Regions from separate parts of the Brevibacillus sp. NPDC003359 genome, predicted to be linked through region 2. Evidence: a T-box and tRNA genes for the amino acid it is inferred to sense, from the RefSeq annotation. Region 2 holds a T-box; the other holds one or more tRNA genes.
The links. The T-box of region 2 lies ahead of tyrS (tyrosine--tRNA ligase). A T-box ahead of a tRNA ligase gene usually reads a tRNA of that ligase, here a tRNA-Tyr.

Region 1: it encodes a tRNA-Tyr, which carries the amino acid that the T-box ahead of tyrS (tyrosine--tRNA ligase) is inferred to sense. The anticodon was not compared.

Annotation. Positions count from the first base shown of each region.
Region 1 is NZ_JBIAOR010000001.1:1,138,384-1,143,235, forward strand. Features, by position in the region: gene edeP (edeine non-ribosomal peptide synthetase EdeP) at 1-1,572, opposite strand, end outside; gene edeQ (edeine self-resistance N-acetyltransferase EdeQ) at 1,873-2,310, shown strand; tRNA gene ACFYU8_RS04990 (tRNA-Leu) at 2,481-2,562, opposite strand; tRNA gene ACFYU8_RS04995 (tRNA-Tyr) at 2,608-2,692, opposite strand; gene ACFYU8_RS05000 (hypothetical protein) at 2,785-3,102, opposite strand; gene ACFYU8_RS05005 (thioredoxin family protein) at 3,169-3,735, opposite strand; gene ACFYU8_RS05010 (YycC family protein) at 3,763-3,933, opposite strand; gene ACFYU8_RS05015 (phosphotransferase enzyme family protein) at 4,019-4,852, opposite strand, start outside.
Region 2 is NZ_JBIAOR010000001.1:679,044-683,895, reverse strand. Features, by position in the region: gene ACFYU8_RS03215 (MFS transporter) at 1-949, shown strand, start outside; gene tyrS (tyrosine--tRNA ligase) at 1,008-2,276, opposite strand; T-box leader at 2,333-2,562, opposite strand; gene ACFYU8_RS03205 (ATP-binding cassette domain-containing protein) at 2,638-4,137, opposite strand; gene ACFYU8_RS03200 (DUF6138 family protein) at 4,452-4,852, opposite strand, start outside.

The sequences.
Region 1 (4,852 bases), 460 kb from region 2:
CAGCTCTGGCGAATGATCTGCCAGCAGAGCGACAATTACGCCTGGGCCAATTCCTCGGTTTCGCAACGACTGAGCTAGTCGATTTACTTGATCATCCAGCTCTTGAAACGTTAGAATGCGATCCTCTGACTCCAATGCAACTCCCTGTGGCGAGCGTTTTACCTGCTCTTCAAACAACTGGACAACCGTCTTCTCGCTGGGATAGGAAGCCGCTGTATCGTTCCACGTTTTGAGTTGTAGTGCCAACTCTTCGTCTGCAAGGAAGTTCAGATTGGAAAGCGGAACTTCTGGATTCGAGATCATCTCATTGAGCAGCCTTAGGAGATGATCCGCTATTCGGTCAACATCATCTTCCGTGTACTCGGCGATCTTATAATCCAATTCCAGCGTCAATCGTTCATCTGTAGCCCATTCCCTGATAATTACTTGGAGCGAGTACAACTGGTGACCGTTATAAAACTCCTCATTCGTAACGGGGTACCCGCCAACGGTGAAGGGAAGCTGCGTGCTGTAATAATTTACACAAATCTGAAACAGGCTGTCATAGCCATGTTTCTTCAATTCCAACTCTTGAGCCAGCAAATCGTAGGGATATTTCTGATGAAAAAAACAGGAAGTCAATTCCCTGTTGACATATTTGACATAATTGACAGCATCCATTTCCATCGGAACTGCCAGACGAAATGGCATGGTGCTGGTGAACATCCCGAATATTTTGCGCTCTACTTTGCCTGAACGGTTTAACAGCGGTGTACCGATCACGATTTCTTCTTGCCTCGTACAGCGCTGAAGGTAAAGACTGACGAGAGCCACAAACAAGGAATTTAACGAGCATTTCATCTGGGTTGCAAACTCGCGTATTCTTGTCGAATCTTCACGATTAAATGAATACACTTTGCGCTTGCCTTCCGAAGTAGCTGTTGCCTTTTGTAATGTCGTGATCACTGGCAAGCTCTGAAACTTGTCCCGCCAGTATCTCTTGTCCTTTTCAAATCGCTCAGACAGAGAATAGGCATGCTCCCTGTCGACAAAAGCTTGATAAGCGTGTTCATCTCCTACATGAACGGTACCGCCTGCCAGCAACGTGTCATAAAATTGAGCAATTTGTTCTGTCATGATTGAGATTGACCATCCATCAGCAATCAAATGGTGCAGCTTTACAAAATACCCCGACTCTTCGTCACTCAGTTGAATCAGACTAAAGTAAAACAGAGGCTCCTGTCCGATGGAAAACGGCTTTTCAAACAAAGCTTGCATGAATTGTCTGCACCGATCAGGGGCATTCGGTTCCCGTCTGAAATCAAACACCTGCAATGGCTGTGGTTCATACTCTCCAACAAACTGAAGGACTGTCTCTTCCTCCTGATAGTTGAGTCGCAAAGCATCGTTCTTTTGAATGAACAGATGAATGGCCGCTTCTAGTACATCCAGTTTCACCTTTCCTTGAACCCGTACCATCCCCCCTAACGTATGGACAGGGAGATGTGGATGTAATTTTTCCGTATACCAGATACGCTTTTGAGGATGACTTAAAGGATATCCGACCTTCCATTGCTTCTTATCCTGGCGCAATGCATATCCCCCCTTTCGGAATTGTGCAGATGTAATCACAATTCAGACATGGCAAAAAATCTAATTGATTACAAATACTTCCATTCCAACTATATAGATGACTCTTCTATAGTGTCAAATGAATTTTCCATAAAATGTTATTTATGAAAATTAGATGAATTTCTTCTGTTTTCCCTTCCTATTTCGCTGCATAGAATGGAAACAAATTTGTGAACGCTATTGCTTTTGGCTGTCTTTTCACGTAGGATAAAATGTAATATATTGGCAAAAATAAGCTATTGGAAGGATGAATGTGATTAGATGTCTGTGACACTTCATGAAGTAACTCTGGAGAACTGGGAAGAGTGTATTGAACTGGAACCAACTCCCGAACAAAGTGAGTTTGTTGCCCCGAACCTCTACTCTATCGCTGAAGCAAAGTTTCAAACTACCTTTGTCCCTTTGGCCATCTACCACGATGAGACGATGGTTGGATTTGTCATGTATGGACTTGACCCCGACGATGGAAACTACTGGATTTACAGACTCTTAATCGATGCGAAGTATCAACGGCAAGGCTACGGACGTACTGCGATTTCGCAAGTCATTGATTTGCTGAAAGCAAAGGAAGGTTGTCAAAAAATCGTTATTGGTTACGCCCCAGCCAATGTCGCAGCCGAAAATCTTTACGCGTCACTTGGATTTCAAAAAAATGGTATGGTTCTGTTTGGCGAGACTATTGCAGAATTAAACTTTTAACTCTTCAACAATGGATATGGCGCCATGCCCCAAAATGAAACAGCGGCGAGCTAAGACCTGAATATCAAGTCTTAGACTCGCCGCTGTTTGAATTGTTTTCCAACATACTAAAAAAGCACACTTTCCATGTGTTCGTGAACATCACGGATCGTGTGCATTCGTATTTGATATGGTGCCGGTGAAGGGACTTGAACCCCCACGGTTTCCCTCACGATTTTGAGTCGCGCGCGTCTGCCATTCCGCCACACCGGCATGTGAAACTATGATTAAAATTGCACATCATCGATAGAAAATCAATGGTGGGGAGAGACGGATTCGAACCGCCGAACCCGGAGGGAGCAGATTTACAGTCTGCCGTGTTTAGCCACTTCACTATCTCCCCACAATATGTGCCGTCTATCTTCTAGGTCTACTTTCTTCAACCAGAAGCGACATTTATTAATCTACCATGAACTTCGTTTTACGTCAACATATTTATTTGGATTGACTCTCTTTTTTCGCCAAGATTTCCTGTGCCCACTCGTGAAAGACGCGCAGCGCTTCGTCCACCTCTTGAAACGTTGCTTCTCCCTCACAGGTGTATTCAGGGAAGTCTAGAATGCGGTTTTTGCGAATCTTCACTTGCTCTTCTTCGCATTTTATTTCCAAGAAGTAGGGAACTGCTTCATCTATCCCATAACTGTTTTCTAAAAACTCGTAGGTACGTACCCACTCCAGAATTCGAACTTCCGATGCTTTTAAGCGAAGCACCTGCTCCAAGGACATAATAGTTTCATTGCCGTAGTAATACATGTAATTCAGCCCTTCTGCATGAAAATGGACGGAGCCTTGACTCCGCCCTGTTATTGGTGTGATGAATTAGATCGAGGAAAGCAGCTCTCTCAATTCTTTGACAATCACTTGCTGGTAGGCAGTGCCTTCTCCATACTGCTCAAGCATTTCGGAACGCGCCACTTTGATCTTGTCTTCATAATCTGACGCGTTTCGGTCCGGGTTTTGCTGTTTAAAGGCCGTCATGACAGCTTGGACATGCTTCGGTCTCGGGCCCCATTTGGCCAGAACATGTCCGCCAGTGTCCGCGAAGATAACGACAGGGATCGCCCGACCGCCCATCGTGAGAAACTCATCCATGAGATCGAGGTGTTCTTCCATCACCATAATTTCCACTGGCATGTCTGTTTCTTTCAGGGCATGCAATACGACTGGCAAGTTGCGAACGACGTCGCCACACCAGTCCGCTGCCAAAATCAAGCATCTGAGGTCATCACGATGCTGGAGAGAGGCAAAAAACGCACGGTCTTGTTCATCCTCCCATGAAAATGCATCCGACCAGTTTTGGTATGTATCCTGATTTTTTGTCATGTTTTCCACGAACGCTTGTGGCTTGAGCCCTGTACGGAATTTATTTGCTACGTTTGCCCCCATCTTTTCTCCTCCTCGTGTGTAACGAATCTAGTCTTTCTTTTCAGGTTCTGCTTCACTTGCTTCTTTCTCTTGCTTTGCCAACTCCATCATTTTTTGCAACAAAATATGCTGTGGCATGTGCATAAGGCGCTCTAAAGGTACCTGGAGTGCTTCAGCTAGCTTGACAGCCGTATCAGGTGATATTTGTAACGGACGCATGTATTTCCACTCCTTCCGCTTGCCTTCATCAGTCCCTCCAGTATAATACACGGCGGTTAAACCTGCCAGCTTGGCGTCTTTTGGCTCATCTGTTATCCCTGCCGACCAGAGTGACCTGCGAATGATCCGAGAACAGCATATCCAGCAGTTCTTGTTCTAGCTTGCGCCAATGGCGAAATCGCTCTGGAACGAGCCGAGTCCAAGTCACCGCAATCTGTTCCCAATGCTCCATACGACGATTGTGCTTGACGAGCCAACTATCTAAAAAATTCGTCGACGCCAAATGTCCGTAGCAGAGCTGCGCCAGTACCGTTTGCCACTCTGATTTTGGCAGCGGATGATGAGCCTGATACCCTGCACAGAACGCAAGAATCCCCTCGTGCTGGAGGGCTGACAAGTGAAGCCCTGCAACCAGATCTTTTGCCCAATACCCTTCCCTTCCAGCACCATCTGTCCAGTCTACGAGTGCAGCCACCTCGCCATTTGGATGAAAAATGAGCTGTTCGACCCAATATGAATGAAAGCATCTGCCTCGTAGTGAGGGTACTGGCAATCGGACAACATATTCATGGCTAACCGTCTCCAACAAGGAAATTTGCTGCTCGAGTATTTCGCGTACGTATACTGGAAATGCTCCCTGCTTTTCCTGATACTGACTCAATAACCCTCGACAAGCTGCAATCGCTTCGGAAGGCGAGAGCATCGGAATGTCCTCAACAGGTGGAAGCGGATCAAATTGGCGATGAAATTGGGCTAACAACTCCCCCATAGCCTTTGCTTCACGAAGAGGCAATTCCCCTGGGTGATAGCTGCGTCCGTCTATCCATTCATTTACTTGGTACGTCTCTCCCTGATCATGGGCAAGCCATTCCTGATGAAGGGGGAAAAGCAAGCGCGGCGCTGGAAAGCCTTTCTCTCG
Region 2 (4,852 bases):
TACGGCTTTATCCGAGTCGTATGCCTTGCTTCTTGTTTCCAGAATCTTGACGGCTGTTGTGACCGGGGTTTTGATTGCACTTGCCATGGCGGTTGCCAGTGAAACGATGCCTGCTGAGAAAAGGGGTTCCGCTATTTCTATCATTTTTGCTGGTTTCACGATCGCCAGCGTAGTTGGGGTGCCAATCGGTACTTTTATTGGGCAATGGGGCGGTTGGCAAATGGCCTTTTGGTTTGCCGCTCTATTAGGAGTCATTTCTCTCCTAGCAAGTGCAGCGACCATCCCGAAAGGACTTAAGGGATCGAACAGTTCCTTGCAAAAACAAATCGGGTTATTGACCAATACACGTATTATTATCGCGTTCTTTATTCCGGCATTAAGCATCGGCGCGACCTACACGGTCTATACGTATTTAACTCCTTTGCTGCAAAAAGTGCTCTTCGTACCGAACCAGTATATAAGTCTTGTATTTTTACTGTACGGAGTGATTTCTATCTTTAGCACGTTGATTGGTGGGAAACTGGCAGCTCGCAACGGGATTGGAAAGCTACGGTATGTTTATCTGATGCAAGCCGTCATTCTCGCATCTCCTTATGTTTCGTCGCATTCCCTACTCGGTGGATTCATCAGCTTATCCTTTATGGCGCTGGTCGTGTATATCATGAATTCCACGATGCAATTGTATTTTATTGATTTAGCCGATAAACATTTTCCCGCTGCCAGAGATTTGGCTTCTTCAATAACTCCCGTCTCTGTCAACGTCGGGATCGCCCTCGGATCAGCTTTAGGTGGATTTATAACGACAAACCGGGAACTCATTGATGTTTCTTGGGTCGGTGCGATTGTCGCGATCACGGCATCGTTGCTGACTTTTATCAGCTACAGTTTAGATCGCAAAGCGATCTCCTATCACACAAATGCATTAGAGAGCTGTCAAACACGAAAATAATGCAAATATAGGAAGAAGCTTCCCTTCATGTTTACAGGGAAGCTTCTTATTCCTTCATCTATTGAGATAATTTCACCAAGCTGTAGTTTTTCTTGCCTTTGCGGATAATGATGAAGCGTCCGCCGATAGCGAGACTTGGCGTTACTTCCAGTTCCAGATCGGTAACCCGCTCGCCATTCATGGAGATAGCGCCTTTTGTAATATCCTCACGCGCTTGACGCTTGGATGGCTCAATGCCGATCTCAACGAGCCAATCGACAATGTTCTTCGTTTCGAGGGTAGATTCGTACGTCGGCATTTCTTTGAAGCCTTGCTCGATCTCATCTGCCGATAGCGATTTAATATCACCCGTAAACAAAGCTGCTGTAATGCGCTTCGCCTGCTCGAGCATTTCCTCGCCGTGCACAAATTTCGTCATTTCCTCAGCCAGCGCTTTTTGCGCCTCGCGTTTATGTGGCTCGGTCTGTACTTTTTCAGCCAGCTCTTCAATTTGCTCTTTGGAGAGGAACGTAAAGTATTTCAAGTATTTCACTACATCGCGGTCATCGGTATTCGCCCAGAATTGGTAGAATTCGAATGGTGTTGTTTTGTTTGGATCGAGCCAGATAGCTCCTCCTGCTGTCTTCCCGAATTTCGTACCATCTGCCTTCAGCATCAGAGGAATGGTGAGACCGAATGCTTTTGCTTCTGGTCCTTCCTTTTTGCGAATCAGATCAAGACCGCTCGTGATGTTACCCCATTGGTCGGAACCGCCAATTTGCAGCTGAACATCTTCATGTTTGTACAGATGCAGGTAATCCAGCGATTGCAGAATTTGATAGGAAAACTCCGTAAAGGAAATGCCGCTTTCTAGTCTGCTCGACACAACATCTTTGGCAAGCATCGTATTGATGCTGAAGTTTTTACCGTAATCCCGCAAAAATTCAATGACATTGATTTTGTGCGTCCAGTCGTAGTTGTTCACCAAACGAATTTGGTTGTCGCCTTCTGTAACGAACAGCTTCTTCATTTGTGCGGTAAGTGCATCTACGTTCTCCTGAATTTGTTCCAGTGTTTGCAAAGAGCGCTCGGATTGACGGCCGCTCGGATCGCCAATCGTACCTGTTGCACCGCCGATCAAAATGACCGGACGATGGCCAGCGAGCTGGAAGCGTTTCAGTACCATGAAAGGAATCAAGTGACCAATGTGCATGCTGTCACCTGTTGGATCGACACCACAATATAACGAGACTGCTTTTTCATTCGTTAATTCTCGCAGCCCTTCTGCATCCGTTTGCTGATTGATGGCTTCGCGCCATTCGAGTTCATCGATAATATTCACTGCCATACACTCCTTCAATCTCCTATAGTGAAAATAAAAAATCGCCCCTTGTCTATTGTAGACATAGGGACGATTGAATAACCGTGTTACCACCCAACTTGCACCAATGGACCCATGCGTTAACGCAGGCCATTCATGCCACTCGTCGCGAGTTATCGTTCGCGATTCCGCTCGGCATTACCCGAGATACTCCAGAGTGTAATTCGCTCGCTTATTGTGTACCGGGTTCCATCAACCCCCGGCTTTCTAGAACAGGGAATAAGCTGCTACTGGGCTCTTTCAACGTATGTTTCATATGAAATTAAAGTCAGTATATTGAATTCAAATAGCAATGTCAACCATGTAGCAATGATTCCGCTACTATCCCTTATTTTATTTTCGTGAGACCGTCGGAAGTTAGCTCATAAACAGTTGTTGCGACTTCATGTAAATACCGTCGGTCATGCGAAATACTGATAATCACACCGTCAAAAGCCGTTAAGGCGCGGCACAGAACAGGAGTCGTCAAAGGACTGAAGTTTCGGGTCGGTTCATCCAGTATTAATATTTCGCACTGATCCAAAATCATTTTTACCAGGAGCAATTTCGCTTTCTGTCCCCCAGATAAGTGTTTAATGGGTTGATGCATCTCATCTTTTGTAAATTTCATACTGCCTAAATGAGTATACGCTTTTATCATCGCATCTTTCATTCCCGTTGTTTCCAAGTATTCAATCGGTGTTTTCGTTGAATCCAGTCGGTCTTCATAGTTTTGTGGCATATAACCGATCTTTAATGACGAGTGCTGAACTAGCTCATCCATGATCTTTTTCAACAACGTCGTTTTTCCGATCCCATTTTCCCCAATAATCGCAACTTTTTCTGGGCCCTTGATCGATAAATGAATCTGTTTCGTTAGCTGTTTGTTCCCTATTTGCAGTACTTCCAATGAAAAGTCGAGGATTTGTTTACTACCGGGCACATGTACCGCAGAATCAAATCGGAATTCGCTTGCTTCTTCTACACTTGGTGCCTCTAGAAACGTTTCCGACGCTTTCTCCACGCGCTCTTTTTGATTTTTCAGAGACTTGATTTTCTTTTGCAGTCGCGGGTCTGACCGGGATACGTTCCGATGTTGATGTTCTGCTTTATTCCAAACGTCATGCCATTTCTCCATTTGCTTTCGATGATCAGAAGCTTGCTTTCTGGCTATCTGCTCTTGTTTGTTCAAGTGGCTCTCACGATTCGCGAGGTAATTCTCATATGGTTCTCTTGAAAACGTATATTTGGGTACTTGCTTGCGCTTTGTCAGTTCCATATGAAGGATACCGTTTGCGGTATTCGCAATAAATGTTTCGTCATGCGATACGTATATGACAGGAATAGCCGTGTGTTGGATGAATTCTTCCAGCCATACCATCGTTTGAATATCCAAATCATTCGTGGGTTCGTCTAGTAATAGAACATCAGGCTGCTGTGCCAACAGACTTAAAAAGCGGTATTTGAAACGCTCACCACCGGACAGAACACCCATCTTCTTATCTGAATCCAATGCATGAATGCCGAAATCATCCATCGCTCTCACCAGTTCTTTGCTCCATTGATTTTCAGCAAAAAAGTCGGCAATGGTCATTTGTTTTTCTTCGTCCGATAGCTCCTGTGAAAGAAAACCCATGGAACATTCGCTTCTCAACACTTTCCCTTCAAATGTGCAATACTCGGCAATCATTTGCTCCGCGTAAATGAATTTTAATAAGCTGCTTTTTCCATTGCCCTCTTCCCCGATAATGGCAATCTTGTCTCCGAGTTGCAGGGTCAGGTGCAGATTTTGAATGAGAGTCCTGCCGTCTTTTTTGGTGGTAATCGTGATATTGTGCAGTTCGACCATTTGGATTCCCCATTTCGTTTTTACATTTCTCGTCCTTTACTCTTTGTTCATCTGTATCACCCCCCTTTTTTTGACAACAAAAAAAGATGCTTCTGTCCAATAAACAGAAGCATCTTGCTCTCGTTCTAGAAATCGCTATATGGAAAATAGACCATACAGGAATTCAAGATATCAATTTGAGGTGAATTTGGCTTCTTGTTTATTTATTATAGGATTGGCTTTTCCAATAAATAAACAATTGCGCAAATGATTCACCCTCCGTTCCATGTAGTTGACTTCAATATAGCATGGCCTTCTAAATATTGTCAATGAAGCTATTCGACCAAGGCTAGCAGTTGTGTAAGCTTGTCTTTGATGGGGGAAGATTCTTTTTTTACCGCCTGTGCGAGCTTCTTATTCCCGCCGAAAAGGCGATAAATAACGGTTTCCCGCAGGTAATCTTCCATCGCTGCAAGCTCCCCTATGAGTGCGTCCACCAGTTCTGCACGATCGATGGTGATATTTTTCAAAGGCTTCGCCGAGTCGCTACTGCCAAGCACCAGAGAGACGAGTACAGGCATATTCTCTACGGTTACACCATGCGCCTCGATAAAAGCAATAGCAAAATCGTCCTGAGCAGACTGATGCTCCGTGTCGACCAGCTCCATATAGCGACGAAAGAGTGGAAAATAATTGTTGCTAGACAATCCGAGAGCCAAAACCGCATAGGTTCCAG